3 regions of the Fictibacillus sp. EA-CB0309 genome follow, and region 2 is predicted to be linked to each of the others. Evidence: riboswitches for the same ligand, from Rfam matches in the RefSeq annotation. Region 2 holds a riboswitch; each other region holds the start of a gene.
The links. Region 2 has a riboswitch for cyclic di-AMP ahead of ACEWFH_RS19225 (potassium channel family protein). Riboswitches for the same ligand answer to the same signal wherever they lie in the genome.

Region 1 (5,068 bases), 1.7 Mb from region 2:
GCAAGTTTTTTCAAAGATAACTGTTTTGGGTTATTCAATACCTGGTGCTGTTATTGCAATAGGGGTACTCACGTTATTTCTAGCACTAGACCAAAAGGTTATTACCTTGTATGAATGGATGGGGCTGGAGCCTACGCTCGTTTTAAGCTTAAGTATTAGTATGCTGATTTTTGCATATGTTGTCCGTTTTTTGGCAGTCGGGTATAACTCTATTGAATCTGGCTTTGATAAAGTGGGGACAGTTTTCACAGATGCCTCCAGGACATTAGGAATGTCTATTACACAAACCTTTTTTAAAGTGGATATAAAAATGATAAAAGGTGCGATTGCTGGTGGTTTTATTCTTGTCTTTGTTGATATCTTGAAAGAATTACCTTTAACGCTCATACTGCAGCCATTTAACTTCTACACATTGGCTACAAAAACTTTTCAATATGCAAGTGATGAACGAATTCATGAAGCGTCTGTTTCGTCTATGGTGATTATTTGTATCAGTGCACTGTCGATATTCTTTTTACACAAAGTTTTAGAAAAGGAGCCAAAATAATGTTTGTTCAAATCAAGGATTTAGCGTTTAATTATAAAAATTCCCGTAAGCCTCTATTTGAGAACCTTTCTTTAGGGTTTAAACAAGGAGAAGTTACCGTAATCTTAGGTGAAAGCGGAAGCGGGAAAAGCACATTGCTTCGTCTTATTGCGGGTTTAGAGATGCCGGCAAAAGGATCAATCTTAATTGATCGTGCAGTTATGAATGATTCTCTTCGGTTTGTACAGCCTGAAAAACGCGGAGTTGGTTTGGTATTTCAAGATTATGCCCTTTTTCCACATATGACGGTTGAGAAAAATATTAAGTTTGGCCTCCATAAAATGAGTCGTAAACAGAAGCAAAATCGCATGGAAGAACTGCTTGATTTAGTAGGAATGGAAGAGTATGCTGCTCGCTATCCTTATGAATTGAGCGGGGGACAGCAGCAGCGAGTGGCATTAGCGAGAGCCTTAGCACCAAATCCATCGTTAATTATGTTCGATGAACCTTTTAGCAATTTAGATACGAAACTTCAAGCACAAATTCGTGATGATTTAAAAGGAATCATAAAGCGTACCGGTATTACTTCTATATTTGTTACACATGACGAAGAGGATGCGCGTGCGATTGGAGATAGGATTGTTTTCATGCAAGATGGTAAGATAGAGGAAGCAGGCAGACCAGAGGCGGTATTTAAACAGAATAGAGAAAAGCTTTCACTTGCTTATGTATAAACAAAAAACCGGGGATCCCGGTTTTTTGTTTGCAGATTTTTTGCTTTTTAAAGTGGTTCCGTTCTAAGAAAACTCCAAATGCAGCAATCTTATTAATTAAAGCCTATTTTTTAAATTGAGCATCCAATTTCCCGTTCATGTCGATTAAGAATCCGATTTCACGGCCTAATAATTCTCCAAGTTCTTTTGCTTTCTTTTCGCTCTCGTTCTTTATCTGTTCAATCGTTAGCTCACCTTTTAATTTCGAAGCACCAACGATAATGCTTAAGTCGCCTTTTTCATAAAATACAATTTTCATTTACAATACCTCCCTGAAAAATAAAACCTTCTACATATTTCGCTGTTGTCCTCATACTTATGGGGTAGCAGTGAGAATATGGAAAAACATTCATGATGAAACTATTAATTGGAATAAATAAGTATATCGCGTTTTCTTGACAAATTTTTATGTATGTTGATAAAATTAGAGCATATTCATATGATTCGCTGAATTCTTCACTTCTATTCTATGGACTGAAGAGAAGAAGCGGGGAACCACAACATTGGCATTACGCCTCGGGATGAATTTGTTTAAATACAGAAGGGATAACTCTCAATTCCCTAATCCGACAGCTAACCTCGTAAGCGTTTTTGGAGAGAGAGCTTTAATACATGGGCTAAGTCTATGTGTTGCGGTGTACCCCACGGAAAATCCTCTCTATTTTCGTGGGTTTTTATATGCAGCAAACATAAAAATTTAGACATGTATTAGGACACACTCCTCATACTATAGTTACAATAGTAAGAATTTTCTAATAAAGGGGATGCGTTTATGAAATTGTCAACGAAAATTTTGATTGCGCTGGCACTAGGGGTTGTAGCAGGACTTATTCTTAATTTAGCCTTGCCAGATGCGTTCGCAACACTGGACAAATACGTATTAAAGCCAGTGGGAACATTGTTTTTAAATCTTATTAAAATGCTTGTTGTACCAATTGTTTTCTTTTCAATCGTTTTAGGAACTGCAGGATTAGGTGATCCGAAGAAATTAGGACGTGTTGGTGCAAAAACAGTCGGTTACTTCCTTGCAACAACAACAATCGCCATCATTATTGCTATGGCTTTAGCACTTATTTTTAAACCTGGCGTAGGGGATTTTAAAACGGAAGGTGCTAAGTTTGAGCAGCAAGAAGCACCGGCTGTTACAGATACACTTCTAAACATTATTCCGACGAATCCGGTTCAAGCGATGGCAGAAGGAAATATGCTTCAAATCATTGCTTTCTCAGTATTTGTTGGATTTGCATTAACAATGCTTGGAAGCAAAACAAAAGGAATTATGGATTTAATTGAACAAGGTAACGATATCATGATGTACCTTGTAAATGTAGTAATGAAATTTGCTCCATACGGTGCATTTGCTCTAATTGCTTCAGCAGTTGGAAGTCAAGGGATGGATGCAATCAAGGCAATGGGCTTGTATATGAGTGTTGTAATTCTAGCACTTTTCATTCACTCTATTGTGGCATATGGTGGCTCTATTGCTTTATTAGCAAAGAAGAGCCCAATTTGGTTCTTTAAAGGCTTCGCACCAGCAATGTCTGTAGCATTCAGTACATCAAGCTCTAATGCTACATTGCCAATCTCTATGAAAACAGCTCAAGAAAACCTTGGTGTTCGCAAATCAATCAGTGGATTTGTTCAGCCACTAGGCGCAACAATTAACATGGATGGAACAGCAATCATGCAAGGTGTAGCTACAATCTTTATTGCTCAAGTTTACAATGTAAACTTAGGCGTAACTGAAATGCTTACTGTTATCCTTACAGCGGTTCTTGCAAGTATCGGTACAGCAGGAGTTCCTGGTGTAGGACTAATCATGCTAGCGATGGTACTAAACTCAGTTGGATTACCAGTTGAAGGTATCGCTCTAATCCTTGGTGTTGACCGACTTCTTGATATGTTAAGAACGGCTGTTAACATTACAGGAGATGCTGCTTGTGCAGTTATCGTTGATAAAGGTGAAGACAAACATCTTGGTGCTCGTGATCAAGAAGTTAGTGCATAATTGATGGATTAGAAAGCTGCAGAGAAATTCTCTGCAGCTTTTTTTATATGCCGATATCCCTAGTTTAGTAAATATGAGTAAATAAATGTAAGCAAAGATAAAAAAACATGTTAAAATAGAAAGATACATAATGATACTTCGGAGTGATCTTCTTGGAAAAATGGCTAGAGATATTTATGCTTACTGGTAAGGTCATATGGGTACAAATTCAGACTGTTATCAATCCTCTTATTGAATTAATTCAAAGTGGAATGAATAACTTTTGGTTTGTTTTTGTTCTCACTATTGTCGCAGGAGCTGCGCTATTAAGCATTATTATTAATGGAATCACCTTTTATCAGGCACATAATTTTATACATCGAAAAATGGTTGTTGAATCATCTCAAGATATTGAATTTACCTTATTCTTAAAATCGCTTTGGCAGAGTGATCGATCTAAGGGTTTGATACCTAACGCAAAGTCAGCCAAAAGCCGATATCTTCAATTCAATACGCAAGAACGTTTCTATGTTCAAACCTATCTGCAGCAACGTTTGAAATTTTTACGTACAAACCAGCCTTTGTTTATATTGGCGGCCTTATTTTTAGGTTTAATCTCAAGTATTGCTGTTGACGTCCTGCCCATTGAGGCTGTCCAGCTCACTGCTGAAAATGTATTAAAAACAACTTTGTTTGTACTTGTTTGGCTTTTCATCATGCAAACTAAATATGTATCAATAAAGAAACAGACCTACTACCACCTAGCTTGGATGCAAGAAACGAACAGATCGGTAAACGTTGATTACATGCAGGATGAAGATGCTGCAGTATCGATAGAAAAAGAAAATAACCCTGCGTATTAACGGGATACGTAAGGGTTATTTTTTATCCAAAATCGATAGGGATAATGAATCGCTTCTTCTGCATAATGAATACCAATTCGAGGACCTGCGATTATTTGTTCTTCTTTTACTTCAAATCCTTCTTCAATTCTTATGTTGCTTTCATTTAGTTTTTTTCCATTATCAGATAAAGTAAATGCCATACTTTTAGAAAGCTTGCCAGGCCCGTTTGTTAGCTGAAGATCACTTTTAATTTTTGCTCTTCTTTCCCTCATTATCTCCATCCCCTTTACCGGCTGAAGCGCTCTTATTAATATCGCTTCAGGCTTATTAAATGGCCCTGAAACGATATTAAAGCATATGTGCATTCCATAAATAAAATAGGTATAAATCGTACCTGCCTCATGAAACATAACTTCTGTTCTCGGTGTTCTCCGATTTCCATATGAGTGAGCTGCTCGGTCTTCTGGCCCTAAATATGCCTCTGTTTCAACAATATAACCTGATACTAAACCATCTTTACTTTCATGGATAAGTTCCATGCCTAAAAGTTTTTTGAAAGATCAAGTGTAGGTAAACAAAATAAGTCCATTTTATTCTCCTCATATGTATGACTTTTGCTTTATGTAAGTACAATAACAATAGGATTTGTAGTATTATGTTTCCTTTTGTCGAAGTTTTACAAACGTTAAAAAAAGGAAATAAGGCATGTAACAAGAAGTTTTTATAAAGCAAATAAATAGGAGGCGTTTAATGTGGATGGTTGGGTAAATCAAACAGGGATCTATGAGAATCTCTCCAAAAGACGCTGGGAATATTGGGAAGTAAGTCAACAAGGCATTAAAACGATGGTTTCCTGGTTGTGCTGGAATGCGCCTAATTCTGTTTATGAACAATGGAGTAAATCTGTCTTGCATTAAACGCAGTTCTCGTTAAAGTT
Region 2 (5,068 bases):
ATACACATTCAATATTACATCTTTCGCTCCGATCGGCTGGGGAAGGATATTATTGATCTTTTGATTAAAAAAGCAAACGAAGGCGTTAAAGTCAGATTTTTGTATGATGGAATAGGAAGTTTATCCCTGCAGCAGTACGATATAGACCGGATGAAAAAAGCAGGTGTGCTTGTAGAAGCATTTTTGCCTGTGCGTTACGGATTTTTTAACCAAAAACTAAACTTCCGAAATCACCGAAAGATTATCGTAATCGATGGAAAGATAGGTTTTGTTGGCGGATTAAATGTTGGCGTTGAGTATTTAGGTGAAGATCCTGACATCGGATTTTGGCGTGATACGCATATGGTCATGGAAGGGGAAGCTGTTCAAGTTCTGCATGCTATTTTTCTAATGGACTGGGAATATGTTTGTGGTGAGGACTTATTAGAAGATGATCATCTAACGACAGCTTACTCTGCAGAAGGAGACGGGACCGTACACGTTGTAGCGAGTGGACCGGATACGCAGCTTGGGATTATGAGTGATCTTTATTATTCTTTAATCTCTTGTGCGGAAAAATCCATTTGGATCGCGACGCCATATTTTGTTCCGAATGAAGCGATTCGGACAGCTCTTAGGGTGGCTGCCAAAAAAGGCGTTCAAGTCCGCTTGATGGTTCCTGAAATTAACGATGGTTTTTTAACTCAATATGCGACCCGCTCTTATTACCCAGAACTTTTACGTTCAGGAATCGAAATCTATTCGTATAAAAAAGGATTTTTGCATCAAAAGGTAATCATTATTGATGGTGATACAGCATCGATTGGTACGGCAAACATGGATATGAGAAGTTTTCATTTAAATTTTGAAGTCAATGTGTTCCTGCTGAATACCTCTTCCGTCAATGATCTAGTTCGACAGTACGAAGAAGACATGGAAGAATCAACAAAAATACGCCCGGTTGAATTTTATAAAAGAGGGCTTTGGGAAAGAACGAAAGAATCGTTTTCCCGACTGTTCTCAGGCGTTCTATAGGACGGATCGTATCCTTAATACGTGAGTACAGCTGAAACGATAGTGACGAAGAGATTCGACGCCTATCAGGAAACAGTTGTTTTCTCAGAGGCAAGAAGGTCGAGGAAGTGAAGTTTCGAGGAACGGATCGTATCTTAATACGTGAGTACCGCAGAAACGATAGTGACGAAGAGAATCGCCGCCTATCAGAAAACAGAAAACATAGCATAGAAACCTCCTCTATAGAATAGGTTGTACGAGACCATCTATGGAGGGGGATTTTTTTATGGATTGGCTCGAGGCCCTAATATTAGGTATAGTCCAAGGCTTGACCGAATTCTTACCCGTTAGCTCGACAGGGCACTTGCTCTTAGGAAGGCAAGTATTTCAGCTGGAAGAAGCGGGACTGTTTCTTGATAGCATGCTGCATATTGGAACACTGATCGCTGTTATGACGGTGTATGGAAAAGAGATTTTGGAAGTCATAAAGAGACCGTTCAGCAAAATCGGAATCCTGCTCATTGCAGGAACAATTCCTACTGCAATAATCGGACTGGCTTTTAAAGATTTTTTTGAAGAAATTTCTAAAACAGGCATAACCGTCGGGTGGGAGTTTCTGCTTACAGGATTACTATTATGGTGGGCAGATTCATATAAACGGAACGGATACAAAGGAATTGATGACATTACAATACGCGATGCTCTTGTAATCGGAACGTTTCAAGGAGCGGCTATTCTTCCGGCAGTTTCTCGATCGGGTCTCACGATTGCCGCGGCGTTATTTTGTAAAATTGATAAAAAAGCAGCGGCGTATTTTTCATTTTTGCTCTCCATCCCATCGATTGCAGGAGGGGTTGTCCTTCAGTCAAAAGATCTCTTTACAGGCGCACAGCCACCGATTTCTTTCTCAGCGCTTGCAATCGGTACGTTAGCATCAGCAATCTTCGGATATATAGCTGTGAAATGGATGATTAAATTGCTGCAAACCGGTACGTTAAAAGGGTTTGCGATCTATGTCTGGATCGTTGGAATCGTTGTTTTGGTTCTTCAATTTTCAGGAAAAATGTAAAGTATTTGTTAACACTATAAAAATGGATTGACATTTAAAAGAGGGAGGATTACAGTATATGTAATTCAAAATTTAGCAGGCTTTAGATCGCTGAATTTACAGTTGTTTTTATGGTAAAACTACTGTGAAACGGGGGAACCAATTTTTTGGGGTGAATTTTGCTTTACGCAAAAGGGATACTCCAATCCCTAATCCGACAGCTAACCCCGTAAGCGTCATGTCACTGGAGAGGTCAATGTGGTGAAAAACCGGACCCGCTTTTTTGTGTGGTCTTTTTTTGCGTTTTTTACTGATTTAGAGAACCTCTTAACCAGCAAGGCTAGAGGACAACGAAGGGAAACTTCATGTAGTTTAAGGGGAGAAAATCGTAATGAAAAAAACAGTTTGCAGTTATTGGACTTGGTCGCTTCGGGGGCAGCATTTGTAGAGAATTTGCCACTATGGGATACGATGTCCTAGCAATTGATAATGATATGGAAAAAGTAAATGAATTTGCAACGATTGCGACTCAAGCAGTTCAAGCCAATTCAACTGATGAAAAAGTGATGAAATCCCTAGGCATTCGAAATTTCAACCATGTTATTGTTTCGATTGGAGAAGACATACAAGCAAGTATTTTGACTACCTTGCTTTTAAAAGAAGCGGGCGTAAACAAAGTTTGGGTAAAAGCCCAGAATGATTATCATCATAAAGTATTGGAAAAGCTAGGTGCAGACCGCATTATCCACCCAGAGCGTGACATGGCGCTCAGAGTTGCACAGCTTATTTCTTCAGAAAAAATTATTGATTTTATTGAGTTGTCACATGAACACAGTATTGTAGAAATTGGCGTAACTGATAAACTTGTCAACAAAACCCTTACAGATCTAGATGTACGTGCGCGCTATGGGTGTAATATTGTTGCCATTAAACGTGGAGATGAAATACATGTTTCTCCTATTGCAGATGTTTCTTTGGAGTATGGAGATATCCTTGTTGTCATTGGGAAAAATGAGGACCTAAATCGTTTCGAGGATGAAGGAGTGTAAGCTTTGGCACTGCATGTGAAAAATCGTAAGCGATTCTTGCACAATCCAATAAAATTGAGTCCTCCACAATTTTTAGCATTGCTGTTCTTATTTCTTATTTTTGTAGGTACTTGTTTATTGAAGCTGCCGGTTGCTCATGAAAATACCTTATCTTGGATAGATGCTTTATTTATCGCAACATCAGCTGCAACCGTAACAGGACTTGCTACGGTTGATCCAGGATCTACATTTACCTTGTTCGGTGAAATTGTAATCTTATTTTTGATTCAAGTTGGAGGACTTGGTGTGATGTCCTTTGCTTCCTTGGTCGTCATTATGATGGGTAGGAAGATATCGATTAAACAAAGAGTACTGATGCAAGAAGCATTGAATCAGCCATCTATTGGCGGTGTTATACGTCTTGTACGAAATTTATTTGTTTTTTCTATTAGCATTCAGTTGATTGCTGTCTTTTTTCTTTCTTTGAAATGGGTTCCAGACATGGGGTACTCTAAAGGAATTTATTATAGTATTTTTCATGTTATATCGGCGTACAATAACGCAGGTTTTGCACTTTGGCCTGATGGTCTGATGAGGTATGTAGGTGATCCAACTGTAAACCTTGTTATTTCATTCTTGTTTATTACAGGTGGAATTGGTTTTACTGTATTGGTTGATATATGGGTAAGCCGCAAATGGAAAACTCTTTCCCTTCATACGAAGGTCATGCTGATTTCCACAGTAGTAATCAATGTGATATCGATTTTACTTTTTTACTTATTTGAATTTAATAATCCTAAAACAATCGGGATGCTCTCAGGTATAGAGCAATTTTGGGCATCATACTTCCAGGGTGTTTCTCCTAGAACAGCGGGATTTAACTCTATTGATATGACTGCGATTAATCCTGATACATCATTATTAATGATTCTTTTAATGTTTGTTGGAGCAGGGAGTACTTCTACAGGTGGAGGAATTAAGCTTACAACATTTGTTGTTATTCTCTTTACTGTTGCAGCTTTTTTAAAGGGCAAAGAAGATACGGTTATTATGAAACGAACGATTCGAAATGCAGTCGTGTATAGAGCACTTGCTATCACAACCATATCCATTTTGTTTATTTTTGCAGCATTGTTTATTATCACATATGTCCAGAAAGACACCTCTTTTATGATGATCGTATTTGAAGTCATTTCTGCTTTTGGTACGGTAGGGTTAAGTATGGGGCTTACCCCAGATCTAACGGTTATTGGAAAAGCAGTCATCTGTGCTGTGATGGTTTTCGGAAAGTTAGGTCCATTAACATTGGCGTTCAGTCTAGCCAAACAATCAAAAGATAATATTCGTTATCCTGATGGTGAAGTATTTACAGGGTAAAAAAATGAAAGCTAACTCAAAAGGGTTTAATCCCTATTAAAATGAGTTAGCTTTTTTGGCTATTTATGGGTTAAATGCTTTTCTGTTGGGAATGCTAAAACAAGATTTCTAAGCAGTTCTACAGAAAGGATGGGAACTCGTCATGCAAAAAATTAAAGAAGCTTTTCTCGTGTCTCCCTTTCTTGTCTTTTTCCTTGTACATTCCGAACAAGTAGGAGTAGGGGTGTTAGGGTATCAGCGAGTCATAGCTAAATATGCTGGTTATGATTCTTGGATCTCTGTCATTATCGCAGCCGTTTTTGTACATATACTTATATGGATGATCTATTATGTGCTTAATAATGGTGATGGAGATATCGTGACCATCCATAAAACATTGTTTGGCGGTCTTCTTGGCAACCTGTTTAACCTTGCTCTTTTACTTTACTTTCTATTATGGTCCATAACCGTCTTAAGAACGTATATTGAAGTGATACAAGTATGGATGTTTCCTACGTTAAGTACTTGGAAGATCGCTATTGTCTTTCTCATATTAACGTATTATGTCGTTTCTTCAGGTTTTCGTACAGTTGCAGGAGTCTGTTACTTAGGCGTGATTATTCCTTTAGGATTAATACTCTTG
Region 3 (5,068 bases), 510 kb from region 2:
GATTACATATAACTTTGGAGCGTCAGGAGCACTGCAGCAACAAATTGCACAAGGTGCACCCGTGGACCTCTTTTTCTCTGCTGCAGAAGATAAATATGATTTGCTTATAAAAGAGGGATTCATCGATAAGAACACGGGAACGGATCTTGTTAGGAACGAATTGGTGCTAATTGTTTCTACCAACTCGAATAAAAAAGGGTTTGAGGATTTACCGAAAACCGACAGAATCTCAATCGGTACACCAGAGTCTGTGCCAGCTGGAACGTACGCGAAAGAAACACTTGAAAACCTAAATCTATGGAACGAGATCGAAAAGAAAGTTGTCTTTGCCAAAGATGTTCGCCAAGTGCTTACATATGTAGAAACAGGGAATGTGGACGCGGGAATCGTTTACAAAACAGACGCCATAATCTCGGATAAAGTAAGAATTGCAGCAACCGCAAACGAACAAACTCATTCACCCATTGTCTATCCGGTCGGTGTGATTAAAAACAGTTCACACCAAAAAGAGGCCAAGCAGTTTTATGAATTCCTGAAAAAAGAGGAGTCAATCAAAACATTTGAAGAGTACGGATTTAAGCGGGTAGGAAAATAGATGGTTATCGACTTTTGGTCACCAGTCAAACTGTCGTTAGGAATTGCACTGGTTGCGGCAATTCTCGTAATCGGTACAGGCTTGTTTTTTGGACGGGTGATGGCTCATAAGAAATTCAAAGGGAAATCAGTTGTTGAAACGTTCTTTTTATTGCCATTAGTGCTGCCGCCAACGGTTGTCGGTTTTCTTTTAATTGTACTATTCGGAAGAGAGGGTCCTGGCGGGCAACTCATTGAATGGTTATTTCACCAGCCGATCATGTTTACATGGTGGGCCGCTGTGATTGCGTCTTCGGTTGTTGCCTTTCCGCTCATGTATCAATCGGCAAAAGCTGGTTTCGAGTCCATTGACGGAGATATCGAAAATGCGGCACGAGTAGATGGCGCGAATGAATGGCATGTTTTTATGAGGATATCCATTCCTTTAGCACTTAGGGCGATTATATCCGGTAGCATCTTAAGTTTTGCACGAGCATTGGGTGAGTTTGGTGCAACACTAATGTTCGCGGGGAATATTCCTGAAAAACGCAAACGGTATCCACCGCGATCTACATGGCGATTGACTCCGGAAATATGGATCTCGCCTGGATGTGGGTAGCGAGTGTTGTTGGGATTTCCTTCTTGATGTTAATTGCTGTTAATCGAGTAAGGGCTTGATGGTGAATACAAACTAAAAAAAGAACCACAATTGGGTTCTTTTTTAGTATCTGGGTGTAGGCCTCTTATTTGAAATGTCAGCTTTTTCATTTTCAAAACCAAACTGCTCATTAATTTCTTCAGCTAGTTCTGTTAAGTATTCATCAGAGAAAAAGGGGTTCTTATCTTTTGACATGTATGTACTCCTTTAAAATTATGTTTATTATTACTTTAATAAGCTAATTATTTATTCATATAAACAATATGTACAACATATTTGTTACCTATTCAAAAATAATGGTATTTACTTTTTGAATTGCCGGGAGTATTATTAGTTCAGTTTCAAATTTCTTAATCGCTAAAACCATGTGGTGCGGGGGACCCAACTATTGGATTAAATATAATCCATGGGGTGAATCCTTTTTAGGTAGGGCTACTCAAAGGCCCGAATCCGACAGCTAACTCCGTAAGCGTTTATGAGAAGGAAGGTGGAGCTTGTAGAACCCGAAAATTGAGGTCTGCAGGTCGTTCTTCGTGATGACTTGCAGACTTTTTTATTGAAAAAAGTTCATTTTGTAAACATTAATAGAAACAAATATTTTCGGACGGAGAGAGAACGATGTTAACATCCATAAAAAGACTTTTAATCGGTCGACCACTGAAATCGGCGGAATTAGGAGAACAAAAAATAAACAAAACAAAAGCTTTGGCTATTTTGTCATCTGATGCACTTTCATCAGTTGCATATGGTCCTGAACAGATTTTGATTGTCCTTATAACAGTAGGAGCAGCTGCTTTTTGGTATTCAATCCCGATTGCGGTTGGGGTTCTATTCTTATTAACAGCTCTCATTTTATCGTACAGACAGATTATTTATGCTTATCCACATGGTGGTGGAGCTTATGTTGTCTCGAAAACGAACTTAGGCGTTAATCCCGGATTAGTTGCAGGAGGTTCACTCCTCGTGGATTACATATTGACTGTAGCGGTTAGTGTGTCGGCAGGAACGGACGCGATAACATCAGCTTTTCCTGCCCTACATGATTTTAACGTTGAAATTGCAATTGTTTTTGTAGTTTTTCTTACATTGTTGAACTTAAGAGGTGTTACAGAATCAGCTTCAATACTTGCCTATCCAGTTTATCTATTTGTATTGGCTTTATTTATACTTATTGCGGTAGGGATTTATAACATTTTGACCGGAGAAGTGCCACAAACCTTGCACACACCGATCGGAACGCCAGTCGCTGGTATATCCTTATTTATTTTACTTAGGGCGTTCGCTTCAGGAAGTTCTGCACTGACAGGTATTGAAGCCATCTCAAACGCGATTCCAAACTTTAAGGAGCCTGCACCTGTTAACGCAGCTAGAACGCTGATGATGATGGGTGGTCTACTAGCCATTTTATTCTCTGGGATTGTTACGTTAGCCTATTTCTATGGAATTGTTCCAAAAGCAGAGGTGACAGTTGTTTCACAAATTGCAGAAGAAACCTTTGGACGTAACTTTATGTATTTCTTTATTCAGGGGACAACGGCTTTGATTTTGATTTTAGCTGCAAACACGGGATATTCTGCTTTTCCTCTGCTCGCTGTTAACTTGGCAAAAGATAAATTTATTCCAAGAATGTTCTTGGTAAGAGGAGACCGTCTTGGTTATTCGAACGGGATAATCATACTTGGATTAGCCTCAATCCTTCTTATTGTGGCATTTCATGCTGAGACGGAACACCTTATTCCGTTATACGCAGTTGGTGTATTCGTTCCGTTTACGCTGTCACAAACGGGAATGATGGTTAAATGGCTTAGAGAAAAACCTGCTGGATGGGTTCCAAAGTTTGTGATCAACACGACAGGTGCACTCATTAGTTTCATCGTTACACTGATGTTCTTTTTAACGAAATTTTCACAAGTGTGGTCAATCCTTGTATTTCTGCCGATCATTGTGCTCATTTTTCATAGAATCAAAAAGCATTATGATGCAGTTGGAGACCAATTAAGACTGACAACGTGTGAACCATCTCCAGATATAAAGGGTAATGTTATGATTTTGCCTGTTGCGGGAATCACGCATGTGGTGGAGAATTCCTTGAAATATGCAAAATCCTTAAACCCTGATCAAATCATTGCTGTTTATGTAGCATTTGAGAGGGAAGATGAGAGGAAGTTTGAAGAGAAATGGGAAAAATGGCAGCCTGACATCCGCCTTGTTACTTTGCATTCTCATTACAGAAGCATACTCGGACCACTCACGAAGTTCGTGGATACAGTAGCTCATAAAGCAAAGGAAGGCGATTATCAAGTAACAGTTGTTATTCCGCAGTTTATACCGAAAAAAGGTTGGCATAATATCTTGCATAACCAATCAAGTTTATTGATTCGTGCGTACTTGTTATATAAAAGGGATATCGTGATTTCAACTGTACCTTATCATCTGAAAAAATAATGATACAAAAAACCGTGTCAGCAATTATTGCTGACACGGTTTTTTGTTTGGATATTAACTAACTTCTTGTTGGTATTGGTCTGCTTTAATATTGTTGAATTTGCCTTCCCATTTAGACATTACTACAGCTGCTAATGAGTTACCTACAACGTTTACAGCTGTACGTGCCATATCAAGGATTCGGTCAATTCCTGCGATAAAGGCTAATCCTTCAAGAGGAATTCCTACAGATCCCAGAGTTGCTAAAAGTACAACGAATGATACGCCAGGAACTCCTGCAATGCCTTTAGAAGTTACCATCAATACTAGCAATAAAGAAATTTGTTCAGCGATGGAAAGTTCAATTCCGTACATTTGTGCGATAAAAAGAGCTGCAATTGCTTGGTACAACGTAGATCCATCTAAGTTAAACGAATATCCTGTTGGAATTACGAAAGACGTAATTGCTTTCGGGCAGCCGAACTTCTCCATTTTTTCCATGAGTTTTGGCAATACTGTTTCTGAACTAGCTGTTGAATAAGCTAAAATTAATTCGTCTTTTAAGATTTTGATCAATGTGAAAATGTTAACCTTAACCATTGCAGCAACTCCACCCAATACGACGATAACAAAGAAAAACATTGCGCCATAAACAACGATAACGAGTTTACTTAATGGGATTAACGATTCTATACCAAATTTCGAAACCGTAACACCAATTAGTGCAAATACCCCAAAAGGCGCAAGTTTCATGATTTGATTTGTAATGTAGAACATGGCATCAGCAGTTCCTTGGAAAAAGGCTAATACGGGCTTACCTCTTTCACCAATCGCTGCAATTCCTAATCCGAATAGAACGGAGAAGAAGATGATCGCCAACATATCTCCTTGAGCTAACGATTCAAAAAGATTCGTTGGAACGATATTTAAGAAAGTATCAGCAAATCCATGGCTTTCCACCGATTCAGTCGTTTCTACGTAGCTAGAAATATCGCCTTTTGTTAACGATTTCATATCCACTCCTGCTCCAGGTTGGAATATATTAGCGATAAATAGACCAATAACGATTGCTAACGTTGTAACGATTTCAAAATATAAGATTGTTTTTCCGCCAAGGCGTCCTAATTGCTTAATGTCACCAACGCTTGCAACACCTACGATAAGACTGGATACAACAATCGGTACGACGATCATTTTAATTAAACGGATAAAGATATCTCCAATTGGCTGCAAATATCCTTGAACTGTTTCGTTTCCATAGAACAAAGCACCAATAATAATCCCGACAGCAAGTCCAATAAGAATTTGCCAAGCCAGACTAATTCTGAATTTCTTCAAATTGAATCACCTTCTTCATAAGTTTTTCTGAGATGTCCACATGAAGAATATTTTAGCTAGTAAAATGAATGGTTG

Region 1: linked by a shared signal. The riboswitch ahead of ACEWFH_RS06985 (dicarboxylate/amino acid:cation symporter) and the one ahead of ACEWFH_RS19225 (potassium channel family protein) in region 2 are both predicted to bind cyclic di-AMP.
Region 3: linked by a shared signal. The riboswitch ahead of ACEWFH_RS16300 (APC family permease) and the one ahead of ACEWFH_RS19225 (potassium channel family protein) in region 2 are both predicted to bind cyclic di-AMP.

The regions. Positions count from the first base shown of each region.
Region 1 is NZ_CP169271.1:1,260,047-1,265,114, forward strand. It holds partial or broken gene ACEWFH_RS06970 (ABC transporter permease) at 1-547, shown strand, start outside; gene ACEWFH_RS06975 (ABC transporter ATP-binding protein) at 547-1,260, shown strand; gene ACEWFH_RS06980 (hypothetical protein) at 1,364-1,558, opposite strand; cyclic di-AMP (ydaO/yuaA leader) riboswitch at 1,735-1,902, shown strand; gene ACEWFH_RS06985 (dicarboxylate/amino acid:cation symporter) at 2,072-3,307, shown strand; gene ACEWFH_RS06990 (hypothetical protein) at 3,460-4,149, shown strand; partial or broken gene ACEWFH_RS06995 (DNA-3-methyladenine glycosylase) at 4,146-4,720, opposite strand; gene ACEWFH_RS07000 (hypothetical protein) at 4,884-5,048, shown strand.
Region 2 is NZ_CP169271.1:3,429,159-3,434,226, reverse strand. It holds gene cls (cardiolipin synthase) at 1-1,014, shown strand, start outside; gene ACEWFH_RS19235 (hypothetical protein) at 1,122-1,244, shown strand; gene ACEWFH_RS19230 (undecaprenyl-diphosphate phosphatase) at 1,280-2,062, shown strand; cyclic di-AMP (ydaO/yuaA leader) riboswitch at 2,141-2,293, shown strand; gene ACEWFH_RS19225 (potassium channel family protein) at 2,455-3,090, shown strand; gene ACEWFH_RS19220 (TrkH family potassium uptake protein) at 3,100-4,446, shown strand; partial or broken gene ACEWFH_RS19215 (GerAB/ArcD/ProY family transporter) at 4,589-5,068, shown strand, end outside.
Region 3 is NZ_CP169271.1:2,916,653-2,921,720, reverse strand. It holds gene modA (molybdate ABC transporter substrate-binding protein) at 1-595, shown strand, start outside; partial or broken gene modB (molybdate ABC transporter permease subunit) at 596-1,251, shown strand; gene ACEWFH_RS16305 (bacitracin ABC transporter ATP-binding protein) at 1,295-1,426, opposite strand; cyclic di-AMP (ydaO/yuaA leader) riboswitch at 1,577-1,718, shown strand; gene ACEWFH_RS16300 (APC family permease) at 1,850-3,676, shown strand; gene gltP (glutamate/aspartate:proton symporter GltP) at 3,731-4,993, opposite strand.